DNA from 3 places in the Stenotrophomonas sp. PD6 genome. Region 1 is predicted to be linked to each of the others. Evidence: predicted binding sites of a transcription regulator. Region 1 holds the regulator's gene; each other region holds the start of a gene.
The links. Region 1 encodes HrcA, which represses chaperone genes, less so after heat shock. Its sites were predicted from a motif close to TTNGCACTCNNNNNNNNNGAGTGCNAA; they were not measured.
Positions count from the first base shown of each region.

Region 2: the regulator HrcA is predicted to act here: its motif matches at 3,893-3,919, upstream of rpoH (RNA polymerase sigma factor RpoH).
Region 3: the regulator HrcA is predicted to act here: its motif matches at 1,878-1,904, upstream of ACOZHM_RS20510 (co-chaperone GroES).

Region 1 is NZ_JBLZQD010000021.1:32,125-41,652, reverse strand. It holds gene ACOZHM_RS19520 (ABC transporter transmembrane domain-containing protein) at 1-25, shown strand, start outside; gene ACOZHM_RS19515 (hypothetical protein) at 97-294, shown strand; gene ACOZHM_RS19510 (prephenate dehydrogenase) at 521-1,633, opposite strand; gene pdxY (pyridoxal kinase) at 1,630-2,538, opposite strand; gene dnaJ (molecular chaperone DnaJ) at 2,615-3,742, opposite strand; gene dnaK (molecular chaperone DnaK) at 3,904-5,838, opposite strand; gene grpE (nucleotide exchange factor GrpE) at 5,997-6,509, opposite strand; gene hrcA (heat-inducible transcriptional repressor HrcA) at 6,592-7,659, opposite strand; gene recN (DNA repair protein RecN) at 7,813-9,477, shown strand; gene ACOZHM_RS19475 (LysR family transcriptional regulator) at 9,521-9,528, opposite strand, start outside.
Region 2 is NZ_JBLZQD010000002.1:615,868-625,395, reverse strand. It holds gene purH (bifunctional phosphoribosylaminoimidazolecarboxamide formyltransferase/IMP cyclohydrolase) at 1-481, shown strand, start outside; gene rhuM (RhuM family protein) at 558-1,592, shown strand; gene purD (phosphoribosylamine--glycine ligase) at 1,643-2,929, shown strand; gene rpoH (RNA polymerase sigma factor RpoH) at 3,007-3,882, opposite strand; gene ACOZHM_RS05510 (hypothetical protein) at 4,653-8,306, opposite strand; gene ACOZHM_RS05505 (Ig-like domain-containing protein) at 8,311-9,528, opposite strand, start outside.
Region 3 is NZ_JBLZQD010000031.1:351-9,878, forward strand. It holds gene ACOZHM_RS20505 (endonuclease) at 1-1,603, opposite strand, end outside; gene ACOZHM_RS20510 (co-chaperone GroES) at 1,951-2,238, shown strand; gene groL (chaperonin GroEL) at 2,352-4,001, shown strand; gene ACOZHM_RS20520 (serine hydrolase domain-containing protein) at 4,081-5,244, opposite strand; gene ACOZHM_RS20525 (3-deoxy-7-phosphoheptulonate synthase) at 5,590-6,663, shown strand; gene ACOZHM_RS20530 (hypothetical protein) at 6,815-7,045, shown strand; gene ACOZHM_RS20535 (trimeric intracellular cation channel family protein) at 7,136-7,753, opposite strand; glycine riboswitch at 7,843-7,933, opposite strand; glycine riboswitch at 7,954-8,036, opposite strand; gene ACOZHM_RS20540 (GIY-YIG nuclease family protein) at 8,060-8,356, shown strand; gene ACOZHM_RS20545 (ribonuclease E inhibitor RraB) at 8,476-8,820, shown strand; gene ACOZHM_RS20550 (hypothetical protein) at 8,838-9,167, shown strand; gene ACOZHM_RS20555 (NAD(P)/FAD-dependent oxidoreductase) at 9,218-9,528, opposite strand, start outside.

The DNA of each region.
Region 1 (9,528 bases):
GGCCAAACTGCAGTTCATCGATTGATGACGCACCGCTAACGGCCCAGGTTGCATGGTGCTCACGCCCCATGTCCCTGTCGCTGAAGGAGGTGCTGCATGTCGTTCCGCCAATTCCCCGCCACCGATGCCAATGGCGATGACTACGTCATCATCGAGTTCAAGGATGAGCAGTCCGGCGATGCCGGTACCGCAGCCGATCCGCACGTCCGCTATGAGCTGGCGGATGGCCGCCGCCTGGTGCGCGACGGTCGCGCATTCCGGACCAGCGGTGGCGAACTCACGTTGAGTACCTGACCCCCGACGCGTATCGACCAACGGTCGATGCCTACCGATTGCGTACCGACCAACGGTAGCGCACGACCGTTGGTCGTGCGGTGCGACGCCGCGTCGCGCGGCAATGTGCACTGGTCAATTAATCGCCATCCATCTTGACAGCCTTGCCAGCCGGGGGCTGCGCGCGGTTATCCACATGCTTGTCCGCAGTTCATCCACACCCCCTGTGGATGAATGCGGGAATGCATCAGCGCGGCAGCACGTGCCCGAGGCCGCTCGCATCGATCTCCACCGCCGCCCGCTGCATCGCCTCCAGGTCGCTGCCGGCCACGAAGCCCATGCGGAAGTGCACCTCGCCGCCCGGGGTACGCGATGAATGGATCGAGGCCAGACTCACGCCGTGGCGCTCAAACACATGCAGCAGCTCGCGCAGCGAGCCCGGGCGGTCTTCGGGCAGGTGCACGCTGATCGCATTGCGCTCGGTCAGGTCGGCCAGCAGGTAGCCGACCCGTTCGAAAGTGTAGTTGCCGGCCGCGAGCAGCGCCGGCCCCTGGTGCTCGCGGTTGTCGCGCAACAACTGCTCGCGGAACGCGGTGCGCGCGGCGTCGTCGCCCTGCCCCACCTGTGCGCGCAGCTCCTGCAGCTGTGCCAGCAATCGATCCAGCATCGGCGCCACGTGCGGGTTGCCGAACTGGATGTCTTCGTAGATCGCCGGGTTCATCGACAGGATGCGGGCGATGATTGCCGTGTCCAGCTCGAACGACGCCGAGCGGTACGGCATCAGCTCGGGCAGCGCGCCCAGCAGCGGGGCGTACTCGCGCAGCACGCCGGCCTGGGCCAGGTGGGTGGCATGCACCATCGCCTGCACCAGCGCCATGACCTGGTCGTGGTGTTCGGGCGTGGCGCGCACGCACTCGGCCTCCAGCGCGGCGCACAGCGACTGCAGCCACGGCTGCCACTGCGACAGGCGCGCCTCGCACACCACCATCACCCTGCCCTTCAGCGTGGGTGCCTTGGGCGGCGCGGTCATCGGGTGCAGCCCGACCACCTCGGCCTGCGAGGTGAGCATGGCGGCCACCGGCTCGCTCTTGACCGAGGTGACATCCAGCCACAGGCGACCGGCCTCGCGACCTGCCGAGCGGGCCACGTAGTCGGCGATCAGCGCCGGTGTGTGGCGGATCGGCGCGGAGAAGATCAGCACCTGCGCACGCGACAACAATGCCTCCGGATCCTCCGACTGCGGGTCGGCCGGGTCGTGGCCAATCACTTCCAGGCCCATTCGCTGCTGCAGGAACAAGCGCAGCCAGCGCCCATAGGCACCCGCACTGCCGACGATGCCGACGACCGGTTGCAGACTCACGCCAGCCGCTCGGCGAGGAAACGATGGGGCTGGGCGAGCGCGGCCGGTGCGGCGGCCAGGACATCGAATTCTTCGTGGTCGTTGGCCAGGGTCGCTTCCAGCGCGGCGTGCACGCCCGAGATGGAGCGCGACAGCGCCTGTTCGAAGCGCTCACCGCGCAGCAGGAAGGCGACCAGCAGCGACATCAGCACATCGCCGGTACCGGCGACGTCCACCGGCAGGTGCGGCGAGGACCAGCGCCAGATCGCATCGCGGCTGACCGCCAGCGTGACCAGCTGTCCCGGCTCGCCGCCGACGCTGTGCGCCAGCACCCACTCCGGCCCGCGTGCCAGCAATGCCTGCGAGGCTGCGACGGCGTCGGCCTCGGCCAGGCTGGGCAGGCCGGTCAGGCGGCCCAGTTCGAAGGCGTTCGGCGTGACCAGCCACGCATGCGGCAGCAGGCGTTCGGCGAAGATTTTTTCCAGGCCAGGCTCCACGTAGGGGCCGGTGTGGGTATCGCCGATCACCGGGTCCAGGCAGTAGCGCAGCTGCGGCGAGGCCGGCAGCACGGTGTCGAGCCAGTCGGCAAAGGCGGCGCCATTGCCGACGCTGCCGAAGTAACCCGAGACCAGCATCTTTGCGCGCGCGGGAAGGCCGCGCTCGGTCGTACCCAGCAGCAGTTCGGCGAACCAGTCGGCCGGCAGCACGCGGCCACGCGTGGTCGGATAGAACGGCGCATTGCTCAGCAGCGTGGTGGGGATTTCGGCGACACGCACGCCCAGCGCGCGCAGCGGCGGCACTGCCGCACTGTTGCCGGCATGGCCGTACACCAGCTGCGACTGGACCGAAATGACGTCGACCGGCGACGGGCCGTCCGGGCGCTGGCGGCGCCCGTGGACCAGGTGGCTTTCGAGGGTATCGTTCATGCCTCGATTTTAACGCCGCAGACACGAAAACACCGGGGCACGCCCGGTGTTTTTGTGTTGCAGGTGAAACGATCGATTACGAGGTCATGCGGTCCCAGAACCCCTTCACGCCGTCGATGAAGGTCGCCGACTTCGGCGAGTGCTTGCGCGCTTCTTCGCCGGTGAACGTGGTCTCGAACTGTTCGAGCAGCTTGCGCTGTTCGGTGGTCAGGTTGACCGGGGTCTCCACCACCACGCGGCAGTACAGGTCGCCCTCGCTGCGGCTGCGCACCGAACGCACGCCCTTGCCGCGCAGGCGGAACAGCTTGCCGGTCTGGGTTTCGGCCGGGATGCGGATTTCCGCATAGCCGCCCAGGGTGGCCACGCGCACGGTGTCGCCCAGCGCGGCCTGCGAGATGCGGATCGGTACTTCGCAGTGCAGGTCGTCGCCATCGCGCTGGAAGATCGCATGCTCGCGCACACGCACTTCCACATACAGGTCGCCTGGCGGGGTGCCGGCCGGACCGGCCTCGCCCTCGCCGGCCAGGCGGATGCGGTCGCCGGTATCGACGCCCGCAGGCACCTTCACCGACAACACCTTGTCTTCTTCCACACGACCGTTGCCATGGCAGGTCTTGCAGGGGTTCTGGATGATCTGGCCACGGCCGTTGCAGTTGTGGCAGGCCTGCTGCATGGCGAAGATGCCACGCTGGATGCGCACCTGGCCCTGCCCACGGCAGACGCTGCAGGTTTCCACCTTGCCATCGTCCGAACCGCTGCCATGGCAGTCGTCGCACTCGGCCAGGGTCGGAATCTCGATACGGCGCTCGATGCCGCGCACCGCTTCTTCCAGGTCCAGCTCCATCACGTAACCGATGTCGGCGCCGCGACGTGCCTGGCGCTGGCCACCGCCCGCGCCCCCGAAAATGTTGCCGAAGATGTCGCCGAAGATGTCGCCCATGTCCGGGCCGCCCGGGCCGCCACCGCCGCCCATGCCGTGCTCGAACGCGGCGTGGCCGTGCGCATCGTACATGCGGCGCTTGTTGGCGTCGGACAGGGTTTCGTAGGCTTCCTTGCACTCCTTGAAGGCCGCTTCCGCGGCGCTGTCGCCGGGGTTGCGGTCAGGGTGGTGCTTCATCGCGCAACGGCGATAGGCCTTCTTCAGTTCTTCTTCGCTGGCCGTGCGGGACACGCCCAGCACTTCGTAGTAATCGCGCTTGCTCATGGTGTGAATCAGTATCCGGAAGTCGGGATTCGTCAAAGCGGAAGAGCGGAACCAGGTCCGCTCTTTCGTCGGGCGCCCCGGCACACCGGGGTACGGCGGTCAGGACCCGGTGGAAACGACAACGGGACGTTGCCTGCGCAACGTCCCGCGTCATGTCCGGATCAGGACTTCTTGTCGTCCTTGACCTCGGTGAACTCGGCGTCGACCACATCGTCGTTCGCGCCGCTGTTGTTGCCGGCACCGGCATCGGCACCCGGGGCGGCACCGCCCTGCTCGGCCGCGGCCGAGGCGGCGAACAGCGACTGGCCAGCCTCTTCCAGCACCTTCGACTTGGCTTCGATCTGCGCCTTGTCGTCGCCCTTCATCGCGGTTTCCAGGTCGGCCAGGGCCGATTCCACGTTGCCGATCACGTCGCCACCGACCTTGCTGCCGTGTTCCTTGATCGCGGTACGGGTACCGTGGATCAGCGCGTCAGCCTGGTTGCGGGCCTGGACCAGCTCGTGGAACTTCTTGTCTTCTTCGCGGTTGGCTTCCGCGTCGGCGACCATGCGTGCGATCTCGTCCTCGGACAGACCCGAACCGGCCTTGATCTCGACCTTCTGTTCCTTGTTGGTCTTCTTGTCCTTGGCCGACACGTGCAGGATGCCGTTGGCATCGATGTCGAAGGACACTTCCACCTGCGGCAGGCCGCGCGGGGCCGGCTCGATGCCGGAGAGGTCGAACTTGGCCAGCGACTTGTTGTAGCGGGCCTGTTCGCGCTCACCCTGCAGCACGTGCACGGTCACGGCCGACTGGTTGTCCTCGGCGGTGGAGAACACCTGCGAGGCCTTGGTCGGGATGGTGGTGTTCTTTTCGATGATCTTGGTGAACACGCCGCCCATGGTTTCGATACCCAGCGACAGCGGGGTCACGTCCAGCAGCAGCACGTCCTTGACGTCGCCGCCCAGCACGCCGCCCTGGATCGCCGCGCCCAGTGCCACGGCCTCGTCGGGGTTGACGTCCTTGCGCGGTTCCTTGCCGAAGAACTCGGTGACCGCCTGCTGCACCTTCGGCATGCGGGTCTGGCCGCCGACCAGGATCACTTCGCTGATGTCGCTCGAACGCAGGCCGGCATCGTTCAGCGCGATGCGGCACGGCTCGATCGACTTCTTGATCAGTTCTTCCACCAGCGCTTCCAGCTTGGCGCGGGTCAGCTTGATGTTCAGGTGCTTCGGACCCGAGGCGTCGGCGGTGACGTACGGCAGGTTCACTTCGGTCTGCTGGCTGGTGGACAGCTCGATCTTGGCGCGCTCGGCGGCGTCCTTCAGACGCTGCAGGGCCAGCGGATCCTTGCGCAGGTCGATGCCCTGGTCCTTGTTGAACTCGTCCACCAGGTATTCGATGACGCGGTTGTCGAAGTCTTCGCCGCCCAGGAAGGTGTCGCCGTTGGTGGCCAGCACTTCGAACTGCTTCTCACCGTCGACGTTGGCGATTTCGATGATCGAGACGTCGAAGGTGCCGCCGCCCAGGTCGTACACGACGATCTTGCGGTCCTTGCCGTCACCCTTGTCCAGGCCATAGGCCAGGGCAGCCGCGGTCGGCTCGTTGATGATGCGCTTGACTTCCAGACCGGCGATGCGGCCGGCGTCCTTGGTCGCCTGGCGCTGGCTGTCGTTGAAGTAAGCCGGCACCGTGATCACGGCTTCGGTCACGGTCTCGCCCAGGTAGGCTTCGGCCGTCTTCTTCATCTTTTCCAGCACGCGCGCGGAGATTTCCTGCGGCGCCATCTTCTTGGCATCGCTGGTCTGGACCCAGGCGTCGCCGTTGTCGTGGGCCAGGATGCCGTAAGGCACGTGCGCGATGTCCTTCTGGACTTCAGCGTCGGTGAACTTGCGGCCGATCAGGCGCTTGACGGCGTAGAAGGTGTTCTTCGGGTTGGTGACGGCTTGGCGCTTGGCCGAGGCACCCACCAGCACTTCGCCGTCCTTGGTGTAGGCGACGATGGAAGGCGTGGTGCGGTCGCCCTCCGCATTCTCGATGACGCGGGCCTTGCCGCCGTCCATGATCGCCACGCACGAGTTGGTGGTGCCGAGGTCGATACCAATGATCTTGCCCATGGGGGAGACTCCTGAAAAGTTGGGAACATCCGGCAGTTGCCGGGTTATGAATGGGATGTGTGGGACGCTGCGAACACTTTCAAGCCATCCCTGATGTAGAGCCGGGCTCTGCCCGGCTGTATTGTTCATTCAGCCGGGCAGAGCCCGGCTCCACGCACCTAATCGCGGGCGACCACGACCAGCGCGGGGCGCAGCAGGCGGTCGTTGAGCTGGTAGCCCTTCTGGAACACCTGGACCACGCTGCCGGGCGCCGCGCCGGGCGCGTCGACCTGGCTGATGGCCTGGTGGTGTTCCGGGTTGAACGGCTGGCCGGTCGGATCCAGCAGGATCAGGCCGTTGTCGGCGGCGACCTTGAGCAACTGCTTGTAGGTCAGCTCCAGGCCTTCGCGCAGCGGGCTGGGCTCGGCGCCGGCGGCATTCAGGCCGGCGTCCAGGCTGTCGAAGACCGGCAGCAGCTCGCCCAGCAGCTTCTCATTGGCGAAGCGGCGCGCCTGTTCGACGTCGCGGGCCACGCGCTTGCGCTGGTTGTCCAGGTCGGCGCGCTCGCGCAGCGACTCGGACCGGAGCAGGGCCAGCTCGTTGTGCAGGGCGTCGAGCTGCTGCTGCAGGGTTTCACCCGCGGCGTCGGCGGCCGGGGTCTGGGATGCGATATCAGGCTGATCTTGGTTCATTTCCGGATCCTTGGCGGTGACTCTCCGCCTCCACCCACCCCTATGTGGGCGTCCGGACCCGATTCAAGAGCCGGAGACGCGTTTAGGCCCGATCCCGGGACAATCCGCCTCCGGCCGGCGCATCCAGCGCTGCCCCCAGCACCTGCGCGGTGGCTTCCACCAGCGGGATCATGCGGTCGTAGGCCATCCGCTTGGGCCCGATCACGCCCAGCACGCCCAGCACCTGGCCACCGGCCGAGTACGGCGCGGTGACCAGCGAGACGTTCTCCAGCGGCATCACCCCGGTCTCCTCGCCGATGAAGATGCGCACGCCCGGCGCCTGGATGGTGCGCTCCAGCAGCTGCAGGATCTCGCGCTTGCTGGCGAACACGTCGAACAGCTCCCGCAGGCGGTCCAGGTCGGACAGGTCCTGCACCCCCATGAGCCGGGTCTGGCCGGCCAGCACCATGTCGTCGGCCGGCGGCGCCATCGCCTGCTCGGCCAGCTCCACGCTATGGGCCAGCAGTTGCTCCATTTCCGAACGCGCCTCGCGCAGCTCCACCAGCAGCCGCGAGCGGATCTCGGCCAGCGGGCGGCCGGCGCAGTGCGCGTTGAGGTAGTTGGCCACCTGCTCCAGTTCGGCCGGCTCCCAGCTGCGGCGGGGCTCGATCACCCGGTTCTGCACCTCGTTGTCGGCGAACACCAGGATGGCCAGCACCCGGCGCGCATCCAGCGCCACGAAATCGATGTGGCGGAAGGCGAACTGCTCGCGGCGCGGGGCGCCGACCACGCCGACGAAATGACTCATGGCCGACAGCAGCTCCGAGGCACTGCCCAGCAGCGCCTGGGTGCCGGCACCGCTGGAGAGCTCGCTGCGCAGCCGGCTCAGCTCGCCCTCGCCGGGCGGCTGCATCTTGACCAGGCTGTCCACGAACACCCGGTAGCCGTGCGCGGTCGGCACCCGGCCGGCCGAGACATGCGCCGAGCTGAGCAGCCCCAGGTCCTCCAGGTCGCCCAGGATGTTGCGGATGGTGGCCGGGCTGACGTCCAGCCCGGCCAGCCGCGCCAGGGTCTGCGAGCCGACCGGCTCGCCGTCCTGGATGTGGCGCGCGATCAGCGTCCGCAGCAGGTGGCGGGCACGGGGGGCAAGGTGGGTCGCGGAGGGATGCATGGAATCAGCCTGTGAGACGCCACATTAGATAATGGCTGGGCCGGGCGTTGGCAAGTGAGCCCGCCAGGCCGATCGGCAGCCGCCGATCAGTGAATGCCGATTGGAGCCGCCCGCCGCGCATGCTAGCGTTGCGCGGCTCGAGAACCGAAGACCATGCTTAGACATCTATCGATCAAGGATTTTGCCGTCGTCCGCGCTACCGAACTGGAATTCGGCGCGGGCATGACCGTGGTTTCAGGCGAGACCGGCGCCGGCAAGTCGCTGATGGTCGACGCGCTGGGGTTCCTGTCCGGCCTGCGCGCCGACAGCGGCGTGGTCCGCCACGGCGCGGCGCGCGCCGAACTGTCGGCCGAGTTCGCGCCCGCCGACGATGCCCCCGCGCGGCGCTGGCTGCGCGACAACGAACTGGACGACGACGACCAGTGCCAGCTGCGCCGCATCATCCGTGCCGACGGCGGCTCGCGCGCCTTCATCAACGGCCGCCCGGTGACGCTGTCGCAGCTGACCGAGCTGGCCGCCATGCTGGTCGAGATTCATGGCCAGCACGAGCAGCAGGCCCTGCTGTCGCGCCCCTCCCAGCTGTCGCTGCTGGATGCCTTCGCCCGCAACGATGCCGAGCGCGCCCAGGTGCGCCAGACCGCGGCACGCTGGCAGGCGCTGGTCGATGAAGCCGAGGCGCTGTCGCGCCAGGGCGACGTCAGCGACCGGATCGGCTACCTGGAACACCAGCTCGGCGAGCTCACCCGCGAAGACCTGGACCCGGCCTCGATCGCCACCCTGGGCAGCAGCCACCGCCGCCAGGCCCACGCCAGCGCGCTGATCAGCGCCTGCGACGTGGCCGTCGGCCGGCTCAATGGCGACGATGAGGTCTCGGTACTGCAGCTGCTGCAGCAGACCCGCCACGACCTGAGCCGGGTGGCGGAGCACGACAGCCGCCTGGGCGAGGTCGACGCCCTGCTCGACAGCGCCGCCATCCAGCTGGACGAGGCGCTGGCCCTGCTCGACCGCATCCACGACGACCTGGATGCCGACCCGGAGCAGTTCGAGGACATCGAGCGCCGGCTGGGTCGCCTGCACGATCTCGCCCGCAAGCACCGCGTGCCGATGGAAGGCCTGGCCGAGCACCGCGACGCGATGGATGCCGAAGTGGAACAGCTGCGCGGCGCGGATGCGCGCCTGCAGGCCCTGGCGGGCGAGATCGACCGCGCCGCCGGCCAGTGGAAGACCGTGGCCGAGGTGCTCAGCGCCAGCCGCCGCACCGCCGCGAAGGCGCTGTCGGACACCACCACCACCCTGATCGGCGAGCTCGGCATGGGCGGCGGGCAGTTCCTGATCGACATCGAGCCGCAGGCCGTGTCCAAGCCGGACCCGAACGGCGCCGAGCGGGTGGAGTTCCTGGTGGCGGCCAATGCCGGCCAGCCGCCGCGCGCCCTGCGCAAGGTAGCCTCCGGCGGCGAACTGTCGCGCATCTCGCTGGCCATCGAGGTCGCCGCACTGGGCCTGGATGCGGTGCCGACCATGGTGTTCGACGAGGTCGATTCCGGCATCGGCGGCGCCGTGGCCGACATCGTCGGCCAGAAACTGCGCGCACTGGGCGAGAAGCGCCAGGTGCTGTGCGTCACCCATCTGCCGCAGGTGGCGTCCAAGGGCCACGCGCATTACCGGGTCAGCAAGGCCCCGGTGGAGGGCATGACCCAGAGCGCGGTGGAGAAGCTGGATGCCAAGGCCCGCGAAGAAGAACTCGCGCGCATGCTCGGCGGCGTGGAAGTCAGCAAGGAAGCCCGCGCGGCGGCGCGCAAACTTTTGCAGGAAACCTGACGCGCGTACGTACCCACCCACGGTGGGTACCTACCGTGGGTGGTCACCCCA
Region 2 (9,528 bases), on a different contig from region 1:
TGGCGAGGGCCGCAACAGCTACGACACCAAGCGCATCGGCTCGGGCCTGCTGGTGCAGAGCGCGGACAACCGCGGCATGACGCGCGATGAACTCAAGGTGGTCAGCAAGCTGGCCCCGACCGAGAAGCAGTTCGCCGACCTGCTGTTCGCCTGGAGCGTGGCCAAGTTCGTGAAGTCCAACGCGATCGTCTACGCCAAGGACAACCGCACCATCGGTGTGGGCGCCGGGCAGATGAGCCGGGTGTACTCGGCCCGCATCGCCGGCATCAAGGCCGCCGACGCGAACCTGGTGGTGGAAGGCTCGGTGATGGCCTCCGACGCGTTCTTCCCGTTCCGCGACGGCATCGACGCCGCCGCCGCCGCCGGCATCAAGGCGGTGATCCAGCCGGGCGGTTCGATGCGCGATGCGGAGGTGATTGCCGCCGCCGACGAGCATGGCCTGGCGATGGTGTTTACCGGCGTGCGTCACTTCCGGCATTGATCGTTGGGCGTAAGGTGGGTGCCGACCGGGTGTCGGCACCGACGGGCGGTTCTTGATCTGAGCTAAGGGTGATCGCATGACGGACAACCACGGCGAGCTGATTCTGTACCGCACCGACGACGGGCGGACGGACGTTCATCTGCGCGCCGAGGGGGGGACCGTCTGGCTGACGCAAGCTGAGATGGCCGCCTTGTTCGAGACCTCTCCTCAGAACGTCACCCAGCACATCCAGTCAGTCTACGAAGACGGTGAGATCGATGAATCCGCAACTTGTAAGGATTACTTACAAGTTCGCCGTGAGGGGAATCGCGAGGTACGTCGCAGCGTGAAAACGTACCGGCTTGAGCTGATCATGGCAGTGGGCTTCAGGGTGCGGTCGCCTCGCGGTGGTCAGTTCCGTCGTTGGGCCGCAGATGCCCTGTCTCAGTATCTGGTCAAAGGCTTCCTGCTTAACGACGAGCGGCTCAAGGACGCCGAACGCGCAGACTATTTCAAAGAGCTGCTTCGCCGCATCCGCGACATCCGCAGTTCGGAGAAGCGGTTCTACCAGACGCTTCGCGATCTGTTCAAACTCAGCAGCAGCGATTACGACGGTACGACGGCGACCGCCAAGACCTTCTTCGCCACCATCCAGAACAAGCTGGTCTACGCCATCACTGGCTGCACTGCCGCGCAGTTGATCGTTGAGCGTGCCGATCCCGGCGCAGCCCAGCTTGGCCTGACCAACTGGTCGGGCGAAAAACCCCGCAAGTCCGACGCAGTAGTGTCCAAGAACTATCTGTCGCAGCCGGAACTCGAACAGCTCAATCGGTTGGTCACCATGTTCCTTGACTTTGCCGAAGATCGCGCCGAACGCCGCATCGAAACGCGCATGGCCGATTGGATCAAGCAGACCGACCGCTTCCTGGACTTCAACGAACGCGCCATTCTCGACGGCCCCGGTCGCGTCTCGAACCAGCAGATGGAAGCGATCATCACCGAGCGCTACAAAGCGTTCGATGCGTCGCGCCGTGCGCAGGAGAAGCTTGCCGCCGATGCGGAGGCAGAGCTCGACATGCAACTGCTGCAGGCCGAAGCAAAGCGCCTGAGCTCCCGTGAACAACCCGTCTGACTCCCGGCCTCACCACCACTTTTTCTTACCGTTACCCAGGATCGCCCTCAATGAAAATCCTCGTCATCGGCTCCGGCGGCCGTGAACATGCCCTGGCCTGGAAGCTGGCCCAGTCGTCCCGCGTTACCGAGGTGCTGGTTGCGCCGGGCAACGCCGGTACGGCGACCGAGGCGGGTTGCCGCAACGTGGCGGTCAAGGTCACCGATCTGGACGGCCTGCTGGCGCTGGTGCAGGCCGAAGGCGTCGAGCTGACCGTGGTGGGCCCGGAAGTGCCGCTGGTGGCCGGCGTGGTCGATCGCTTCCGTGCGGCCGGGCACCGCATCTTCGGGCCCACCGCCGCCGCGGCGCAGCTGGAGGGCAGCAAGGCCTACGCCAAGGACTTCCTGGCCCGGCACAACATTCCGACCGCGTTCTACGCGGTACACACCGACGTGGACGCGGCGCTGGCCTACCTGCGCGAGAAGGGTGCGCCGATCGTGGTCAAGGCCGACGGCCTGGCCGCCGGCAAGGGCGTGATCGTGGCGATGACGCAGCAGGAAGCCGAGGATGCGGTGCGCGACATGCTGTCGGGCAATGCATTCGGCGATGCCGGCGCGCGCGTGGTGATCGAGGAATTCCTCGACGGCGAGGAAGCCAGCTTCATTTCGATGGTGGACGGCACCACGGCACTGCCGATGGCGACCTCGCAGGACCACAAGCGCGTGGGCGACGCGGACACCGGCCCGAACACCGGCGGCATGGGTGCCTACTCGCCTGCGCCGGTGGTCACCGATGAAGTGCATGCACGCGTGATGCGTGAGGTGGTGAACCCCACCGTGCAGGGCATGATTGCCGATGGCATTCCGTTCACCGGCTTCCTTTATGCCGGCCTGATGATCGATGCCAGCGGCGCGCCGAAGGTGATCGAATTCAACGTGCGCTTCGGCGACCCGGAGACCCAGCCGGTGATGCTGCGCCTGCAGTCGGACCTGGTGGAACTGGTGGAAGCGGCGATCGATGCACGGCTGGACAGCGTGCAGGCGCAGTGGGATCCGCGCCCGTCGCTGGGCGTGGTAATGGCCGCCTCGCCGTACCCGGAAACGCCGATCACCGGCGACGTCATTCATGGCCTGGACCAGGTGCCGGCCACGGCCAAGGTGTTCCATGCCGGCACCACGCTGGATGCGCAGGGCCAGGTGCTCAGCGCCGGTGGCCGCGTGCTGTGCGTGGCCGCGCTGGGCGACAGCGTGGGCGCTGCGCAGGCCAATGCGTACGCGGGCGTGGCGAAGATCTCGTGGGAGCACGAGTTCCACCGCAACGATATCGGCTGGCGTGCGATTGCGCGCGAACAGGCGTAAGGACTGCGTAACGGTGAGCGCGCGGCAACAAAAAACCCGGCATCGCCGGGTTTTTTGTTGGGTGCAGTGCCACCGGATTACGCGGTGAACAGCGCCTTCATCTTCTTCAGCGCGTTCGCCTCGACCTGACGGATGCGTTCGGCAGAAACGCCGTACTCATCTGCAAGCTCCTGCAGGGTGACCTTGCTGTCCGCGTCCAGCCAGCGACGGCGGATGATGTCGCGCGAGCGGGCATCCAGTTCGGCCAGGCCTTCGCGCAGCAGCTGCAGCTGGTTGTCTTCACTGTCGGCACGTTCGTAGGCCATGGACGGGTCCTCGTCCTGGGCCATCAGATAAGCAGCCGGCGACGGTGGTGCACGCTCTTCGTCTTCATCGGCGGGCGCGTCGAAACCGATATCGCGACCCGACAGGCGCGACTCCATTTCCAGCACTTCGCGTTCGGAGACGTTGAGGTCCTTGGCCACCGCACTGACTTCCGCCGCGTTCATCCAGCCCAGGCGGGTCTTGGACTTGCGCAGGTTGAAGAACAGCTTGCGCTGCGCCTTGGTCGTGGCGACCTTGACGATGCGCCAGTTCTTGAGAATGAACTCGTGCATTTCGGCACGGATCCAATGCACGGCGAACGACACCAGGCGCACGCCCATTTCCGGGTCGAAGCGCTTCACGGCCTTCATCAGGCCGATGTTGCCTTCCTGGATCAGGTCGCCCAGCGCAAGGCCGTAGCCGTTGTAGCCACGGGCCACGTGCACCACGAAGCGCAGGTGGGAATGGACCAGTTCGCGCGCGGCGTCCAGGTCCTGGTCGTCGCGGAAGCGGCGCGCCAGGTCCTGCTCGTCATCGACCGTCAACACCGGGATCTGGTGCACGGCGCCGATGTAGGCGTCCAGCGAACCGAGCGCACTGGGAATCGGAAGATTGTTTGCCACAAGGGCAGTAGACATGTTCTGGCTCATAGTCTTCATCTTAGCAGTCCGGGATTTGGACTGCTAAAGGGTTAAAAAGTTCCAGCGTCCTATAGGTGCAACACTGGCGCAGATCACCTGGATAACGTACCGCGAAATGGTGACAGTGGCGAGTGCACCACGATCACACCATATTCCCTTGTAAATCAGGATGATACGAGAGAAAACGTCACGCCCGCGTCGTTTTGGGCCGGACAATCCCACGCCCCTGAGCCCATTCAGCATGAAAACGTTGCCAGGCATTCAGCCCTGCGGCCCCGCCGACATGAACGCCGGCCCAAAGGCGGAGGCCTGCGGCCCCCAGCCAGGCATGGCCAGGCTCTACCGGGGCGACGCAAGCGCGCCGCACCCGAAGCCGAAAGCCCAACGCCAAGGCAAGGGCCTTCGGCCCCAGCCAGGCAGAGCCTGGCGCTACGAGCCCGAAGCAAACGCACACCAGCCGAAGGCAAGAGCGAAATGCCCGGTAGTGCCACCCCATGGGTGGCAGGCCAGACAATGACGAAGGTAGATGGGTGGCAGACCAGACAATGACGGAGGAGGTGCGTGGCAGACCAGACAATGACGAAGGTGGTACGTGGCAAAACGCAAACCCACCGAAGCCGACCGCCGAAGCCGCAATGCCCGGTAGTGCCACCCCATGGGTGGCAGGCCAGACAATGACGAAGGTAGATGGGTGGCAGGCCCAGCAATGACGAAGCCGAATGGGTGGCAAGTCGACAATGACGAAGCTGATGCGTGGCAACCCCCACACAACACCAAATCTAATAATACCCAGCCATATTCAAGAAGAACCCCTTCTGGTCATACCGCAGCTCCGTCATGTCATCACTGAACTCGGTGAAGTTGTACCCCACCCCCACCTTGAAGTTCTCCCCCACCCGGCGGTCCACACCCAGCAGCCAGCCCTTACGCACGCCACCATCGCGCACCTTCAGCCAGCGATGCTCGGCCAGCCCTTCCCATTCGGCGAACAGGCGGTAGCGCAGCTGCAGCGCGGCGAAGTCGGCGCGGCTGTCCAGCCAGGCGCCCTCACCGCGTCCGGTGCGGTAGTCGCCCCAGCGCGAGGCCAGCTTGGCGGCCAGCTCCCAACGCACGCCGATCTGGCGGATGCCCTCCAGTGACAGCACCTGCGAACGCTGGTCATACAGATTGCCGCCCTCCTGCCCCAGCGACGCCACGTCGTAGAGATAGGTGAACTTGCCGAAGCCCGCCCAGCGCGTGTTGTCGTGCGGGCGCCACGCGAAGCCCACGTTGGTCTCCACCAGCTTGGCGTCGGCCACCGGGTTGATGCGGTCGTCGGTGTCGGCGTAGTTGGCGCGCAACGCGAAGCGCCAGTCCTCGTTGAGCTTGTACAGCAGGCGGTTGGTGGTGACCCACTGCTCGCGCTGCTCGGCACCGCTGTCATGCCGGTATTCCAGCTTGCTGCTCCACTGCGTCACCGCGTCGGTGCGGCCGCCGCTGACGCTGTACGCGCGACGGTCGATGCGGCCGGCGGTGGAGTCGAGCTGGCCGTCCATCAGCGTGAAGCCCAGGTTCCACCCCTGCGCGGGATAGAAATCCATGCCGAAGGTGTGCACCAGCCCGGCGCTGTCCTGGCGGCGGTCCTTGAGGTACTGGCTCTCGTTGTAGACGTTGACCTGGTTGCTCAGGCGCCAACGCTGGCCGATGGTCCAGCCGCTCTGCAGGCCGGTGTCGAACAGCGGGTCGGTGCCGGTGCGGTCGGTGCTGTAGCTGTAACTTCCGTACAGGCTGTGGTCGGGTGCCATGCGGTACTCGGCGTCCACCTTGGCACCATTGCCGCGGCTGCCGGTGCTGGCTTCCGCACCCACGCTGCTGCGGTCGCCGAACAGATAGCGCGCGCCCAGCGTCAGCAGGTTGTTCTTCTCGTAGGCGCCGCCGTCATCGTCCAGCGTGACCTGGCCGGTGCTGTACAGCTCCCACGAGGAACCGAAGCGCTGGCGGTAGCCGATCGCGGCGAGCAGTGCATCCACGTCCTGTGTCTGCTGTTCTTCGCGCACGCGGCGCAGCTCGCCCGACAGCTGGCCGTCGTTGCCCAGCCGCCACTCCGCGGTGAGCTGGGTCTGCTCCAAGGCCAGCTCGCCCTGCTCGGTACGGGTGTGCCGGCCATACAGGCTGAAGTCGTCGTTCAAGTAGCCGAGGAACTCCGCGCCGTATTCCTGGATCGGCTCGCCGGTGTCCTGCCGCGCTACCGAGAAGCCCGCGTCCACGTCGCGCCACCAGGCACCCAGGCTCCAGTCCTGGGCGGTCCACCCCAGTTCGCGCAGGTTGGCCCGCGCCTCCACGGCGCTGGCCGTGCCCGAGCGGCGGCCTTCATACGGGTTGCGACGGATGAAGCTGAGGCCGCCGTTGTCCGAATAGAACACCGGTGCAGCCGTGGCATCGGTGCGCGTCTGTTCCATCTTCAGATAGGTGCCGCGCCCCGCCTGCAGCGTGAGGTCGGCGCCCTTGAGGCTGTAGTTCTCGCCGCTGCGGTTCTCGTCGATCCAGGTGCCGCCGATCGCCACGTGGTCGCCCAGCCACTGCCGGCCACGCGCACCGTAGGTCACGTCGTCGCTGCTGAAGCCCAGCGGCACGTACTCGTAGTCCACCAGCAGCAACTGGTCGTAACCATCCAGCGGCATGTCGCGGGTGATGCTGCGGACGTTTTCGCGGGTCAGCTGCGCCAGCGGCCGGGTCAGGATCAGCCGTCCCTGCAGATCGTCGATCTCGTAGTCCACGCCTTCCTGCAGGGTCGCGCGGGTTTCGGTGCGGCCGGTGGTGCGGTCGCGCACTTCCAGCACCACCTGCTCCGAGCCGGGCAGAACGTCGGTGTGGCGCAGGTAGTACAGGCTGCCACCGGTGCCGAGGAACTCGCTGTGACCGGGTGCGGACTGCGCTTCCGAACCGAATACCTTCAGCTGCGAGCGCGCCTCGCCCAGCGGGGTGGCCTCGAGCGAGCGCCAGTTCAACGCGCCGCCGTACAGCGAACGCACGTACTGGCCGTACTCGGTGCCGGTGATGCCGGTCGCGAAGTTGCCCCACAGCGCCTGGCTCTGGTCCCAGTCCACACGCAGGTACAAACGTCCCTGCGTGTCCACGTCGCGGTAGGTGGTGGAGTCATCGCCATACACCGGGTAGTACAGGTCCGGATCCAGGCGGCGGAACACGTCCTGTGCGTCGGCCTGGGTGAAGTCGCGGAACAGGTACTTGAGTTCGCGGTCCTGGGTATCGGCCTGCGCGGTCACCAGATACTTGCCGCGCATTTTTCCCTTCAGATAGAACGCCAGCCGCCCCTCGCTGAGGAAGCCGTCGTCGTCGCGGTTGTCGGCGGCCAGTGGCTGCACGTTGCCGCTGGCACTGTTCTTGGACAGGGTCACGTCGGCGATGGCGACCAGGAACAGGTAGCGGCCGGTGACGTCCACGTCCAGCTGGCGCTGCGCATCGGGCACGTCACGCGAGCCTACGTTGACGTCGTAGCGGTGCTGGCCGACCGGCTCGAGGAACTCGGCGGCGAACTTCTGCTCCAGATCGACCGGGAAATCCTGGCCATTGATGCGCACGCGGCTGTTGGGCTCCAGACCACGCCCGTACAGGCGAACGCGCGAGCCGTGGATCGGAATGTTCTGCAGCCGCAGCATGCTCTGGCCGTAGATGCTGTTGCTCACCTGCAGGTCCTGCGCGCCTTCGCCGTCCAGGGCCTGGCCGAGGGTCTTCTGCACGTTGTCGCGGGTGACCTGCAGGCCGCGGTCGAAGTCTTCCGGGGTGACCAGCTGGATGCGCTGGATGCGGGTTTCATCGAACGCGCCGCCGGCACCGTAAGCGCGAGCGACGTAGATCAGGTCATCGCCGGTGCGCAGCTTGATCTGCGCCGGGACCTCGCCGTTCCACTCCGCATCGCCCACGTAGTCCGCCGGCAGATCGATCCGCGCCAACGGGGTGACCAGGTCGGTATCGGTGCCCCGATACAGCGTCACTTCGAGCTTCTGGATGAACGAAGCGTAGTTGTTGTAGCTGTGGAAGCGCAGCGGACGCACGATCCGGCCGTTTTCGAACGGTACGGTGGCGGCCGCCTGCACGCTCAGGCTGGGCGGCACCATGGTGGGATCTTCGGTGGCCCACACCACACCGCCGTTGGGCAGCTCGGCCATGAACTGGCCATTGGGCGTGGCGACATCCGGCGTTGTCGCCGGTCCCTGAGGCACGGCGCCCACGACGGGTGCATCGGCATCGTCGCGGATGCGCATGAGCAGGCCGTCGTCACTGCGGCAGCTGTCGCCTTCGCAGCGGACCGACGCGGGCGGGTCGGCCGGCAGGGTCTGCTGGGCGAAGGCCGGCGACGCGGCCAGCAACAGCACGCCTACCACACGTACGGCGAAACGGGAGGAAATCGGAGTCGGGCTCAGAATATTGTCCATGCTGTCAGCGCCCCTCCCTGAGCGAGCTGTCGGGTCCGTCAGGAGACGCGGGAGGATCATCGAGGCGCAGCGAATGCAACGTGCTGCCGTCGGCGGCGAGCACATCGATGCGGGTGCCTGCCGCAACGGCATCGCCCACCAGCGGGCGCAGCGCCGCCTGCAGCGCGCGTGCGCGCTGTTGTGCCAGCGCGGGCTGTGCCGCGGTGGCGGTCAATGTCAGGCGTCCCCCCGCATGCGTTTCCAGCGCCTGCGCGGCCTTGGCGAGTACCGCGCTGCGGTCGGCCGGTAGGCGTGCACTGCCCCGCTCAAACAGGGCATCGCCGAGCTCGATGTGGGCGGGCCGTGGCGCCCCGACGCCGGCGGAGGGCCCGCTGCGCAGGGCACCGTCAGGCATCCGCACACCGAAGTCGAAGCGTGCCGGCAGCCCGGGCGTGATCCGGCGGACCAGCGGATTGGGCGTGGTGAACTGCGCACCGGCCGGCAAGGTGGACGGGTCGACCTTCAGGATGAAGTTGCGTCCGCGCGCCTGACCGCCGGGAATGCCGAGCAGGTGGTAGCGACCGAACGCGTCGGTTTCCATCAGCAGGCCTTCCACCGCGGCGACGCGCACGCCTGGAATGCCGCGCTCGCCGTCGTCCTGGATGCCATTGCCGTTGCGGTCGTCGAACACACTGCCCACGATCAGGCTTTCGTCCAGCAGCGGGTCGGTGGTGATGTCGACATCCGCCGAGGCCACGTTGCCGATGGTGCGGTTCTGCCCATCGATGGCGGTGATGCGGTTGGTGTGCACACCGGTACCGGTGCCCGCACCGACGCGCAGGTAGTACACCACCGTGGCGCGTTCGCCGACCGGGATATCGATACCGTCGATACGCAGCGGTTGAACCCCACTGGTGCGCGCATCGTTGTCCGCATCCTGCACCGCGAAGCCGCCGCTGACGAAGGTGAAGCCCGGCGGCAGCGTATCCAGCAGCGTGGCCCCGTTGGCATCGACCTCACCGACGTTGTCGATGGTGACGGTGTAACGCACCAGGTCGCCGATCTGCGCGCTGCGCTTGGCCGCCACCTTGCTCAGGCGCAGGACGGCCTGCTCGCCCGCCACCGTCACCGAAACGTTGGCTTCGGCGCACAGCGGCGTGGGAATGGACACGTCGCAGATGCGGTAGCGGAAGCTGTCGGTACCGGCGAAGGCCGCGGTCGGGGTGTAAGTGCACACGCCGTT
Region 3 (9,528 bases), on a different contig from region 1:
AGGCCGGCGAGCTGGAGGTCTTGACGATCTTGCTGCGGTCGTCGGTCAGCTCCAGGTCCGGTTCGGATTGGCCGGTGGCCGCGTCCTTGCCGCCCTCATAACGGATGGCCATGTACATCACCGCACGCGCCATGTCGCCCTTGCGACGCCCCCATACCTCGAAGGTGCCGGTGTTGCCGTCCGGGGTGCGCACCCAGTTGGAGTTGCCCGGGTAGCCACCGCTGCCACCGCCCTGGCCGTTGTTGGCCTCGGTGGCACGCTCGCCGCAGTTGCTGTCGCACTTGGCGAACGGCTTGTTGCCGCGGTCGGCGTTCCACTGGGCATCGGTCAGGTACAGCATGTGCGTGTCGGTGTACGGGGCGTACGGCAGGCCCTTGTCGCCGGTGGTGCTGGCAAAGCCCAGCGAGTTCGGCCAGGTGTGCTCGCGGTTGTAGGTCAGCCCGCTGCCGGTGCCTGCGCGGTCGCTCACCTTGGCGTAGCTGCGGTTGCGGTAGGCGTCCAGGATGCGGCCGCTGTTGTTGGGATCCTCGTCGGCGATTTCCAGGATGGTCCAGGTGCTGGTGCCCGAGCCGCTGTAGGGGTAGGAGGTATGGCCCTTGATGGTGGCGTGCAGCGAGCAGCGCAGCTGGCTGGGGCTGGAGGTGTTGACCTTGGAATAGTAGGTGCCCGGATCCGGGTCGGGCCCCGGGCCGGGGTCGGTACCGCCGCTGGCCACGGTGAAGGCGATGCGGGTGTCGGCGGCCGGGCGTGCGCCCTGCGCGTCCTTGATGCGGGCGGCGCGGATGTCGAACCGGCAGGCCTCACCGGCCACCAGCGCGGTGTTGGTGGACAGCGTGAAGCGGGTGCCGCTGCTGGCGTGGGTGAGCGGCACCGTGCCGGACTGGCCGCAGCTCAGCGTGAACGCACCGCTGGTGACGGTCACCGTTTCACTGAAGGTCACGGCCAGATCGGCGGCGGCCGGGAAGGTCGTGGCGCCCTGTTCGGGGGTGGTGGTGCTCACCGACGGCGGGGTGTTGGGCCCGGTGCTGCCGCCACCGCTGAAGGTCTGGCCGGTGTTGCAGGCGCCGAAGGTCTGCGCGGCCGAGGCGGCCCAGGTGAAGTGCGCGTACTGGCTGCCGCTGCCGGTGAGCTGCAGCGAGGTGCCCGGCGCGGTGCTGTTGGTCTCGCTGACCGGAATGTTCTGGCTGGTCAGCCCGGCGGCCGGGCCGCCCGAGGCGGTGATGGTGCCTTCATAGCTGATGAACTGGACGACCTTGCCGCTGCCATCGACCAGCGCGATGCCGTCGTTGGGACCGTTCTGCACGCCGTTGGTGGGGTAGGTGACCGTGGCGACGCTGGCCTTGCCGCAGCCGGCGGCGGTGCCGGCCGGGACCGCGTTGTTGGCGTAGACCGTGGCGGCCGACGGGGTGCTGCCGTTGTACAGGTACAGGCGGTAGCTGCCGAGGTCCTCGCCCCCGGTGGCGACCACTTCGATGGCCTCGCCCACGTCCCCGGCGGCGGTGCTGTCGTCGTAATGCAGTTCATTGATGAAAACGTCGGCCTGGGCGGGGCTGGCAGCCAATGCCAGCAGGCACCCCAGCGATAGCGGTGTGAGCAACCTCATCTACAGCTCCTTGTGATTGGGTTTTGCCGGCCGAATCTAGCCAATCCAGATGACACATCTATCGAGATGTCGTGATCGGCACTCCGCAATGGGACGTGCGTCAAGAAATTGGCGGATGAATAGCGGGGGTCTTGGCCGCCGGGGGCGATGCGCCGGCTCCGGGGCCCGGACTGGCCCACCGCCGGACAGAAATTTCCCGGCGGCCCCTTGAAAGGGCGGGCGGCAGCACCATCTCTGCCCTGTCCCGCACTGGCGGGTTTTTTCACGAGCGTTGCTGGCAGTCACCCTGGGTGAGTGCTAATATCGCCGGACTTTTTCAGCCCAATCAATAACTTAAGAGGTCCCACATGAGCATCAAGCCGCTTCACGACCGCGTCGTGGTCAAGCCGATCGAAGCCGACGAAATCTCCGCCGGCGGCATCCTCATCCCCGACTCCGCCAAGGAAAAGTCGACCAAGGGTGAAGTTGTGGCCGTGGGCCCGGGCAAGCCGCTGGACAACGGCAGCGTCCGCGCGCCGTCCCTGAAGGTGGGCGACAAGGTCATCTACGGCCAGTACGCCGGCAGCAGCTACAAGAGCGAAGGCGTGGAATACAAGGTCCTGCGCGAAGACGACATCCTGGCCATCGTTGGCTGATTCGCCTCGCGGGGCACTGCCCCGCCGCTGACTCGTAGAGCGGGGCTCTGCCCCGCTGCCCAGATCAATGTCGCCGGGCACTGCCCGGCAATCACATAAAAAGGTAAACGCACATGGCTGCCAAAGATATTCGTTTCGGTGAAGACGCCCGTTCGCGCATGGTGCGCGGCGTCAACGTGCTCGCCAATGCCGTCAAGGCCACCCTGGGCCCGAAGGGCCGCAACGTCGTGCTGCAGAAGAGCTTCGGCGCCCCGACCATCACCAAGGACGGCGTGTCCGTCGCCAAGGAAATCGAACTGGCTGATGCGTTCGAGAACATGGGCGCGCAGATGGTGAAGGAAGTCGCGTCGCGTACCAACGACGACGCCGGCGACGGCACCACCACCGCCACCGTGCTGGCCCAGGCCCTGATCCGCGAAGGCGCCAAGGCCGTTGCGGCCGGCATGAACCCGATGGACCTCAAGCGCGGTATCGACAAGGCCGTCGTGGCCGCCGTCGCCGAGCTGAAGAACATCTCCAAGCCCACCGTCGACGACAAGGCCATTGCCCAGGTCGGCACGATCTCGGCCAACTCGGACGAGTCGATCGGCAACATCATCGCTGAAGCGATGAAGAAGGTCGGCAAGGAAGGCGTCATCACCGTCGAGGAAGGCTCGGGCCTGGAAAACGAGCTGGACGTCGTGGAGGGCATGCAGTTCGATCGCGGCTACCTCTCGCCGTACTTCGTCAACAACCAGCAGTCGCAGACCGCCGACCTGGATGACCCGTACATCCTGCTGTTCGACAAGAAGATCTCCAACGTCCGCGACCTGCTGCCCGTGCTGGAAGGCGTCGCCAAGGCCGGCAAGCCGCTGCTGATCGTCGCTGAAGAAGTCGAAGGCGAAGCGCTGGCCACCCTGGTGGTCAACACCATCCGTGGCATCGTCAAGGTCGTGGCCGTCAAGGCTCCGGGCTTCGGCGATCGTCGCAAGGCGATGCTGCAGGACATGGCCGTGCTGACCGGCGGCACCGTGATTTCCGAGGAAGTCGGCCTGTCGCTGGAGAAGGCCACCATCGCTGACCTGGGTCATGCGAAGAAGGTGCAGGTCTCCAAGGAAAACACCATCATCATCGACGGTGCCGGCAAGCAGGAAGACATCGCTGCGCGCGTGACCAACATCAAGGCGCAGATCGAAGAAACCTCGTCGGACTACGACCGTGAGAAGCTGCAGGAACGCGTGGCCAAGCTGGCCGGCGGTGTTGCCGTGATCAAGGTCGGCGCCTCGACCGAAATCGAAATGAAGGAAAAGAAGGACCGCGTCGACGACGCCCTGCACGCTACCCGTGCAGCCGTTGAAGAAGGCGTGGTCCCGGGCGGCGGCGTCGCCCTGGTGCGTGCCGTCAGCGCGCTGTCCGGCCTGAAGGGCAACAACGAAGACCAGAACCACGGCATCCAGATCGCCCTGCGCGCGATGGAAGCCCCGCTGCGCGAAATCGTTGCCAACGCCGGCGAAGAGCCGTCGGTCATCGTCAACAAGGTCAAGGAAGGCACCGGCAGCTTCGGCTACAACGCCGCCACCGGTGAGTTCGGCGACATGCTGGCCTTCGGCATCCTGGACCCGACCAAGGTGACCCGTTCGGCGCTGCAGAACGCCGCTTCGATCGCTGGCCTGATGATCACCACCGAAGCCATGGTGGCCGATTCGCCGAAGAAGGATGACGGCGCCGGTGCAGCAGGCGGCGGTATGGGCGGTATGGGTGGCATGGGCGGCATGGACTTCTGATGCCACTGCCAGCGTTCGGCTGGCACCCATCGGTCCGATGAAAAACCCCGCCGAAAGGCGGGGTTTTTTTTGTTGTCCCTCACTCCACGAACGTCTTGTTGCCGTATTCCCACGTCCATGGCGCGCCGGTCTCACCCAACACCAGGCGCACCAGCGCGGGGAACGCGGCCTCGGCGCGCACATCGTTGCCCAGGATCACCACGCAGCGCTGCCCGCGTTCGACGCACACCAGCGTGTTGCCTACCGCATCATCGTGGCCGCCCTTGTAGAACGCATGCCCCTGCGGGCCGTCGAACACCACTACGCCCAGCCCTGCGGCGAGGTCGGCACGGCGCTGTTCCGGTGGCAGCTCGTCCTGCAGGGTGGGGAACTGCGAGGCGGTGGTGATCGGCCACTGCGCACGTACCATCTCGCGTCTCGCACCGGGCGAAAGCCCTTCGCCCCGAACCAGCCCGGCAGCGAAACGCGCGATGTCGGTGATCGTGGTGTCCATCGACCCGGCCGCACGCACGCGGCTGCGTTCGTCATGCGGCTCGGTGCTGCCGTCTGCAGTCCAGCCATCGGCCAGGTTGTCCGCGAAGTCCGCACGCCAGGTCATGCTGGTACGGGTCATGCCGAAGCGGTCGAACACGCGCTGCTGCATCTGGCTGCCCACGTCCAGGCCAAGTCCCTTCTCCAGGACGAACTGCAGCAGGATCAAACCCTCGCCGGAATAGGCATAGCGCGTGCCGGGGTCGAAATGCAGGCGCAGTTTTCCCTCCGGTTCCAGGAATGCGAAGTTGGAGAAACCGCTGCGGTGACTGAGCAGCATGCGCGCGGTGAGCTGCCGCCAGCGTGGGTCGTCCTTCAGATCCGGCCACGGTGCGTAGCTTTTCTCGGCAGGGTAGTCGGGCAGCGGACGGTCCAGGTACTCGCCGATGGGGCGGTCCAGGTCCAGCACGCCTTCATCCACCAGCTGCATCACGCTATAGGCAAAGGCAGTCTTGGTCAGCGACGCGGCATACATGACGGTGTCGGGCTGCAGCGGCTCGCCGGCCGCATTGCGGTTCCCCAGAGCATGGACCTGCACGACCTTGCCGCGATCGATGACGGCCAGCGCGAGACCCTGTGCGTGGGTGGCCCGCATCAGGCGCTGCATCTCTGCTTCGACGGCAGATGCGGAAGGCAACACGGCAGGTGAATCAGCAGCGAGCGCTGCCGAGGCAGGCAACAACAGGGAGAGCATCAGGACGAACGGGCGCATGCACGGCACTCCTCCAGGACTCGCCCCGCATCCTACCGGCCGCATGTGCGCTCACCAGCGCCGAAAGTCATGCCGCCCAATGGCGTCCGGTGGTGGGTGAATGCCACCCCGCAGTTGCGAATGAAACAGTTGGCAGCCCCAAACCCCTGTGATATCAATACGCCTCAATGAACGCACGCCACGCCAATTCCTACTTTTGGTATTACTTTCCGAAGCCACCGGCGGAGGAAGGCATGCGCTCACCCTGAAGAAACTTCAGACGCATTCCCGAAAGCCGCCAGCGCACCTGGCGGCTTTTTTGTTGCCGCCGCGCTGGGGACCCCCACCTTCCAGGAGACACCCCCCATGCCCCCCCACACCGACGACCTTCGCATCCGAAAAATCGAGCCGCTCACGCCGCCGGCGCAGCTGCTGACCCTGCTGCCCTGCGACGATGAAGCGTCTGCCACGGTAAGCGCCTCGCGCGCCGCCCTGCACGAGATTCTGCACGGCCGCGACGACCGCCTGGCCGTGGTGATCGGCCCGTGCTCGATCCACGACCCGGTGGCCGCCATCGAATACGCACAGCGGCTCAAGCCGCTGCGTGACGCCTACGCCGACGAGCTGGAAATCGTCATGCGCGTGTACTTCGAGAAGCCGCGCACCACCGTGGGCTGGAAGGGCCTGATCAACGATCCGGACCTGGATGGCAGCTTCCAGATCAACAAGGGCCTGCGCGTTGCGCGCGGCCTGCTGCGCGACATCAACAAGCTTGGACTGCCGGCCGGTGTGGAATTCCTCGACGTGATCTCGCCGCAGTACATCGCCGACCTGGTGGCCTGGGGCGCGATCGGTGCGCGCACCACCGAAAGCCAGGTGCACCGCGAACTGGCCTCCGGGCTATCGTGCCCGGTAGGCTTCAAGAACGGCACCGACGGCAACATCAAGATCGCCGCCGATGCGGTGGGCGCGGCCTCCAACCCGCATCACTTCCTGTCGGTGACCAAGCAGGGCGACACCGCCATTGTGGCCACCGCCGGCAACCCGGACTGCCACGTGATCCTGCGCGGCGGCAAGGTGCCCAACTTCGACGCGGCCAGTGTGGATGCCGCCAGCCAGACCCTGGCCAAGGCGCAGTTGCCGGCGCGGCTGATGATCGATGCCAGCCATGCCAACAGCAGCAAGAATCCCGAGAACCAGCCCAAGGTAATCGCCGATATCAACGCGCAGCTGGCGGCGGGCGAGGACCGCATCGTGGGTGTCATGGTGGAAAGCCATCTGGTGGCCGGCCGCCAGGACCTGGTCGAGGGCGAACCGCTGGTCTACGGCCAGAGCATCACCGACGGCTGCATCGGCTGGGACAGCTCGCTGGCCGTGCTCGAATCGCTGGCCCAGGCAGTACGTGCGCGTCGCGCGCGCCGGCTGAGCGAAGCAGCCTGACCCCAGGCCGCCGTAGAGCGGGGCTCTGCCCCGCTACACGACACCGCACCTACTGAAAATGCCGGTTCTGCCAATAAAATCAATTGGTTGGATTTTCCGCTGTCACGCACACTGTCGGCCTGCCTTGAGTTCTTGACGGAGTGTGTCTGCGATGAACACAAATGAAGAGTGGTTGTCAGATCGTCCCGCGGGCACGACCAGCAACGTCTTGGCGATCCGCGTGCCTGCAAAAAGAGGCGCGCCCGACCGACACGCGGATCAGACCCAGTTCGTGCTGAGCACTGATAACCTGCGGCGCTTCAACGCTGCACTTGGTGCATCCCTCGAAGACAATGCGGCCATCTGTCGCCTGCTGAGCTACAAGGCGCCTTGGGACCGCTGAGCACGGACGAAGCCACACGCCACATGAGAAGGTCACCGGACTAACAGTCCGGTGCTACCGTTCGTGTATCGCGACAAGGCGCATTGATTCTCAATGCACCTCGTCGCGGTACACGAACTTTGGCATCTCCCACTTGAAGTGGATCGCCAGCAGCCGGAACGCGAAGCCGCCGCCCAGGCACCACAGGGTGGCGGCGTTGAGCGAGACACCCAGTTCCAGCAGGCCCAGCCAGGCCGCGCCGGTCAGCAGGGTGATCACTGCATAGAGTTCCTTCTGGAAAATCAGCGGCACTTCGTTGCACAGCACGTCGCGCAGCACGCCGCCGAACGCACCGGTAAGCATGCCGGCGATCAGCACGATCGGCACCGAATGCCCGCCGTCGCGCGCGACCGCGCAGCCGATCAGCGTGAAGGCGATCAGTCCCAGACCATCCAGCACCAGGAAGGTGCGGCGGAAGTGGTGCATCCAGCGCGCGATCCAGGTGGCGATCAGGGCGGCGCAGATGGTGAAGCCCAGGTACTCCGGGTGCTTCACCCAGCCCAGCGGGTAATGGCCGAGCACGATGTCGCGCAGTGAACCGCCGCCCAGGGCGGTGACGCAGGCGATGATCACCACGCCGAACAGGTCCATGCGCCGCCGCCCGGCGGACAGCGCCCCGGTCATGGCTTCGGCGGAAATGGCGATGAGGTAGATCAGTGACAGCAGCATGGGCGGCTCCGGGTACGGCACAGGCGGGGACGGAACGCGCACGGGCCACGCCAGCGCCGTAGCACTGTCGCAGGGTGGGATTCCGTTGCCGCTCCCGCTGTCCTTTTGCCTGAGAGTTCAGTGGCCAGGCCACGTGCCCCTTCGGCGGGTCATTGAAGACCTCTCTCCAGATCGGCGTGTTGGATGCATGGTTGGTGGCGTATCGAGCCACCGGCCTGAGCGATTATGGGAGCCTGCGCCTTCGGCGGGCGCCAGCGCGGCGCCTCTCTCCTGCATCCGGGGCGGATTCTAGCAGCCAGCGCCGCCATGGAGGTGGATAATCCCGGTATGCCCGCTGAACCCGCCCCCTGGTACGTCTACCTGCTGGAATGCCGCAACGGCAGCTACTACGCCGGCATCAGCAACGACGTGGACGCCCGCTTCCAGGCCCACCTGGCCGGCAAGGGCGCGCGCTACACGCGGGCAAACCCGCCGCTGAGGGTGTTGGCCATGCGCGCCTACCCGGATCGCTCAGCGGCGTCGAAGGCCGAATGCGAACTCAAGCGGCAGCCACGCGACCGCAAGCTCGCCTGGCTGCAGGCGATTGCGGAGCCGCCCGGGTGAGCGTGCTCGGCAGTGCACTCACGGCAGCGGTAGCGGTGCTCCTGCTGCCCACCGGAATTGACTGCTGAGCGGTGCGACATGGGAAGATCGCGTTGTCCCCCTGCCGCCACTGGAAACCCATGTCACGCGACCTCACGCAGTACCCCGAAGACGAGAACGGCGACGTGCTGTGGAAGATGCTGCAGGACGGGGATGACCTCTCCATCGCGCGGGAGGTCGATTTCGCGGTGATCTTCCCCGATGAAGAGGCCGCCATCCGTTTCTCGGTGCACCTGCTCCGCAACGAACAGAAGGTGTCGCTCTCTGCCTACGAAGGCAACGACGACTTCCCCTGGCAGGTGCTGGTGCATCCGCTGATGGTGCCGACCCACGACAACGTTGCCGGGTTCGAAGCGTTGCTGGAATCGGAGGCGGCCAAATTCGAGGGCCGCATCGACGGCTGGGGCTGCATGGTGCAGGACTGAGCCCCGGTCGGCATGCCATGACCCTCAACGACAGCGACAAGGCCCGGGCAATGCTGGGCAAGACGGTGCTTGCCGGCATCACTTACCTGGATGCCGACGGCAACGCGCTGGAGCATCGCCAGTTCGCGGGCGAAGTGCTGCGCATCAACGACGACGAGGGCGTGGTGCTGGCCAGCGCGGTGGACGGCGAGGAACTGTTCCTGCCGCCCACGCTGGACCACTACACGCCAGCCGCACCGGGCGATTACACCTTGCGCTCGATAGCGCTGACGATCAGCAACCCGGATTACCTGTGTACCTGGGACGTGCATCTGGCGCGTGGCAATGACGCCGACGTGGGCGAGTGAATGCTGCAGCGTGATCTGAACGACAGCGACGCATGGCGTCGCTCTACGAATCAGCGTTCTTCGTTGCCGCGTACCCGCCGGTCCTCCTGGTCATCGCCAAAGATGATCCGCGCGCTGCGCTGGTAGCTCCAGTACGCCACCGCCCAGTTGAGCAGCACCACGATGCGGTTGCGGAAGCCGATCAGGAAGAACACGTGTGCGGCCAGCCAGAACCACCAGGCCAGCACGCCGGACAGCTGCAACCGCCCAAGGTGGACGATGGCCGCCATGCGGCCAATGGTGGCGAGGTTGCCGAAGTCCTGGTACGTGAACGCGCCCGGTGCCGGTTTGCCGTCCAGCCGCGCGCGCACGGTCGCGGCGA